One region of the Kitasatospora sp. NPDC089797 genome, then DNA from elsewhere that is predicted to be linked to it. Evidence: riboswitches for the same ligand, from Rfam matches in the RefSeq annotation. Region 1 holds a riboswitch; the other holds the start of a gene.
What was found. A riboswitch is a leader RNA that binds a small molecule or an ion and turns the genes downstream of it on or off. The one in region 1 is predicted to bind cobalamin.

Region 1 (2,192 bases):
TCGGCGCGCTTGACGGCGTCGGGCGCGGCGCCGGCCCGGCGCAGGGTGAGGGCGGTCAGGGCGGTGGTGCTCGGGTCGCCCTCGCAGTGGTCGCCGGGGGCGATCATCACGGCGGAGACGCCGCCGTCGGCGCACTGGGCGGAGGTCAGCCGGGCGACGGCGGTCGGCGGCAGGGCGGCGCCGGCCCGGGCCAGGGCGAGCAGGGCGAGGGCCTGGTTGACGGGGTAGGTGACGCCCTCGAAGTCCCCGGCGGCGGTGCAGGCGCCGAGCTTGCCCTGGGCGGTGCAGACGTGGTCGGTGAGCGCGGCGACCAAGTCGTGGCCGCCGAAGGCGCGCGGGTCGCCGCCGGTCACCTCGGCGACCAGGGCGAGCTGGGCGACGGCGCGCGGGACGGGCGCCGCCTTCGGGCCGCCCGGGAAGGCGAACTGGTCGGTGTGGGCGGCCAGGTAGGCGACGACCTTGCGCAGGGTGTCGTCCTGCCCGCCGGCCGCCGCGAGGGTGAAGGCGGTGTCCGTGGTGGCGTCGTAGTCCGGCGTCTTCCCCGTGGCGTCGGCCACGTGGTCGCCGCCGGTCAGCTGGGCGACCAGCCAGCGGGCGGCGGCGGGCAGGTCGGCCTTGGGGGGCTTCGGCGTCTGCGTGGGTGTCGGAGTAGGAGTCGCACTCGGCGACGGCGAGGAGGTCGGCGAGGGCGAGGAGGTCGGCGACGGCGAGGAGGTCGGCGACGGCGAGCCGCCCGTTCCGCCCTTGGCCCGGACCGAGTCCGGGGTGAAGGTCGGGGACCCGGAGGTGCCGCCGACGTCGGTGCCGCCGTAGACCCAGGCCTCGACCTCGCCGGGCGCGGGCCGCTGCGACATCGCGCCGAGCGTGGCGTACGACCAGTGGTCCTGCCCGACCGGGGCGATCCAGTACGACCAGTAGCCGGTCGCCTGCGGGGTGTTGACGCAGGCCTCCTTGTCCGGGGTGGGGTACTGGGTGCCGTCGCGGAAGGCCGGGTTGCCGAGCCGGCAGATGAAGGCAGGGCCGTCGTGCACGGTGCCGGTGGTGCTGAACCCGGCGGTGTGCAGCAGGTTCATCCCGGTGGTGGGGTGGGCGTCGCAGCCGCGCACCACGCCGCCGCCGAAGGGGCCGAAGTCGACCGCGACGACGGCTCCGGAGGTCGCCGTGCACTGGTCCAGCGGGTCCGCGTGGGCGGGGGTGCCGGGCAGTGCCGTCAGGACCAGGCTGCCCGCGGTGAGCGCGAGCGCGGCGGCGGCCGCCGGGACGGCGGCTCCCCGCCGCCACGCGGTGGGACGGTGTCTGTGGACCGGCACGGAACGAACTCCCCTGTGACTGCGGCGCCGGACGGGGACACGGGGGCGCAGCAGGGCTCCCCCGGGCAGGGTTGTGCCGTACCGCGTCGCAGTCCTCGACGACGCTCGTGCGTGCTCCACGGCGCAGGCATTCCGGCTCGCCCGCCGGGACGGGTTCGCAGAACTCGTCGGGCCGGGCACACGGTTGCGGGACAGCGCCGGATTCGAACCGGCTTCCCCTGACTCCCCTGGAGGAAAAACGCTTCATCAGACCACGGCCGCCCGACCGGGGTCAACGTTTCGTCATATCGTCTGCATCACGGCTCGTTCGAACTCGATGCGGTAAGGTCCCGGCTCGGCCGAGCGGGGGAACCCGGTGCAAATCCGGGGCTGACGCGCAACGGTGTGCGGGGCGGCGCTGTCGACCCGCGAGCCCGGATGCCCGGCGGCCGCACTGTTCCGCGGAAGTCCGTCCACGCGATCCGGGCGTCGGCCGCCCTCGCGCCGACGGCACCCCCGCCGCCGACGCACGGGCACGGTCGGGGCCCCTCACCCCCCAGGAGCCCTTCCATGACCCGCACCCTCCACCGCGGCCTCGCCACCGCCGTGGCCGCCCTGGCCGCCGCCGGCACCGCGCTCGCCGGCGCCGTCCCGGCCCAGGCCACCGCGAGCCCGGCCCAGATCACCACCTCCGTCACCAACGGCGTCGCCTACCTGCGCTCCCTCCAGGGCGCGGACGGCGGCTACGCGGGCAGCGGCCTGTCCAACGAGTGGGCGTTCAGCGCCCTCGCCGCCGCCGGCACCGCCGCCGCCGACGTCACCCCCGGCGGGGACGCCACCAAGAACGCCCGCCTGGTCTACCGCAACCAGCTGGCCGCCCCGACCTGGCCCAACGCCAGCCCG
Region 2 (2,192 bases), on a different contig from region 1:
CGGCGGCCAGGTTGGCGAGGGTCTGGCTGGCGACCTGGCCGAGGCTGTCGCCGGTGACCAGGGCCTGGGCCCCGGTGGCGCCGGCCAGGGCACAGGCGGTGCGCACCATCAGCCGGCGCTGGGCGACCACCTGGAGGCGCCCGGCGCCCGCGACGGCCAGCTGCTTCTGGGCCTTGCCGAGGGAGACGACGTGCAGCTCGCCCGGCGGCTGGTAGCGGTTGAGCTCGCGGGCCAGGGCGTACGCCTTGTACACCGAGGAGGGGTTGGTGTACGGCGCACCGCTGAAGTGCACGAAGTCGCAGGCCAGTCCGCGCCGCATGGCCCGGTGCGCGGCCACCGGGGAGTCGTAGCCGCCGGACAGCAGCACCAGCGCCCGCCCGCTGGACCCGACCGGCAGCCCGGTCAGCCCGGGGTGGCGCTCGGCCGACACGTAGGTCTCTCGGTGCTCGATCTCCACGGTCAGGGTGACGTCGGGCGCGGTGAGGTCGACCCGCAGGCCGTCGATCCGCGGCTGGAGGAACGCGCCGAGGTGCCGCTCCAGTTGGGTGGAGGTGAGGGCGAAGCCCTTGTCCCGGCGCCGGACCCGGACGGCGAAGCCGGTGCCGGTGCGCCCGGCGCAGGCCTCGCGCAGCACCGCCAGGGCGTTGGCCTCGACGGACTCCAGCGTGCTGGGCACCCGCAGCGCCGGCTCGACGGAGCTGAACCCGACCACCGTGCGGGCCCGGGCGACCAGGTCCGCGACGGGCACCTGCCCGCCGAGCACGGTGATGGTATGCGGGGTCCTGATCCAGGTCGAGCCGCCTATCCCGCGCAGCGCGACGCGCAGGTTGTCCTCCAGGCGCTGGACGAACCGCTGGCGGTTGCGGCCCTTGAGGACCACCTCGCCGTGTTTGAGCAGCACGCAGGGCCCGTAGGGCTCGGTGGCGCCGCGGGGCGAGGGCAGCCGTGCGCCGTCGGTCAGGTGGTCCATGCAGAAGTCCCAGTCGTCCCAGTGGTCCCGGTCGGGTGCCGAGCGGGGAGGACGGCGGCGCGCGCAGCGGTGTCCGGGGCGGCGTGCCGGCTGACGGTCACGCCGGACCGGGGTCCGTACGAGGGCCACGCGGCCCTCCCGCGGGGCCCCGGAGCGCGCACGCCGCCGTTCGGCGTGCGCACCGGTGGCAGGTCTTCGGACTCGCGGGCCCGTCCGGCCGCCGTCGACGTCGACGGGGCGGACACCTACTGGCCGTCGCTTCCCGGGCCCGTCTCCCGGGCCCAGTGCGGATGACGGCGGTCGTTCCCGCTCACCGCTGCGGGGCAGTCCCGGACTGGCCGTGTGAACGGCGTCACCGGGTTCCCTCTTGCCTCCCCGGGAGCGCGGGGCGCCCGGTGAACCACCAGCACGGCAACCCTACAGGCGGGCCCGGCCCCGGTCGGGCCGTGGTCAGGCCCCGGGCCCTTCGGCCAGCACGGGGTACGGCACCCGGCCGCGCCGGTCGGGGTCGACCAGCAGCCGCCCGCCCGCCGGCGGCCGGGCCCGCTGGGCGCAGTCGCGGCGTTCGCAGATCCGGCAGCCGAGGCCGATCGGGGTGGCCGCGCCGGGGGCGTTCGGGGCGATGCCCTCGGCGTAGACCAGGCGGTGGGCGTGGCGCAGTTCACAGCCGAGCGCGACGGCGAACTCGCTGCGCGGTGCGCGGTGTCCGTGGCCGCCGTGCGAGACGGTCCGGGCGATCCAGAAGTAGCGCTTGCCGTCGGGCATCTCGGCGACCTGGGTGAGGACCCGGCCGGGGGCGGAGAAGGCCTCGTAGACCGTCCACAGCGGGCAGGTGCCGCCCAGGCGGGAGAAGTGGAAGTCGGTGGCGGACTGGCGCTTGGAGATGTTCCCGGCCCGGTCGGCGCGCAGGAAGGAGAACGGCACCCCGCGCCGGCCGGGGCGTTGGAGGGTGCTCAGCCGGTGGCAGACCGTCTCGAAGCCGACGCCGAAGCGGGCCTGGAGCAGCTCGATGTCGTAGCGCAGGTCCTCGGCGGCGGCGTGGAAGGCGGTGTACGGCATCAGCAGGGCGCCGGCGAAGTAGTTGGCCAGGCCGATCCGGGCGAGGTCGACGGCCTGCGGCGAGGTGAGGTCGGGCTCGGCCGCCGCCAGCAGCGTGTCCAGCAGCGGGCGGTGTTCCAACAGGGCGAGCTGGGTGGCGAGTTGGAAGGCGCGTCGACCGTCG

Region 2: another riboswitch for cobalamin. It lies ahead of thiI (tRNA uracil 4-sulfurtransferase ThiI); the one in region 1 lies ahead of AB0O91_RS38325 (prenyltransferase/squalene oxidase repeat-containing protein).

What each region holds. Positions count from the first base shown of each region.
Region 1 covers NZ_JBFBGS010000075.1:16,529-18,720, reverse strand. The annotation lists gene AB0O91_RS38325 (prenyltransferase/squalene oxidase repeat-containing protein) at 1-1,310, opposite strand, end outside; cobalamin riboswitch at 1,415-1,569, opposite strand; cobalamin riboswitch at 1,656-1,733, shown strand; gene AB0O91_RS38320 (prenyltransferase/squalene oxidase repeat-containing protein) at 1,860-2,192, shown strand, end outside.
Region 2 covers NZ_JBFBGS010000054.1:43,182-45,373, reverse strand. The annotation lists gene thiI (tRNA uracil 4-sulfurtransferase ThiI) at 1-970, opposite strand, end outside; cobalamin riboswitch at 1,139-1,390, opposite strand; gene AB0O91_RS33245 (short-chain fatty acyl-CoA regulator family protein) at 1,421-2,192, opposite strand, start outside.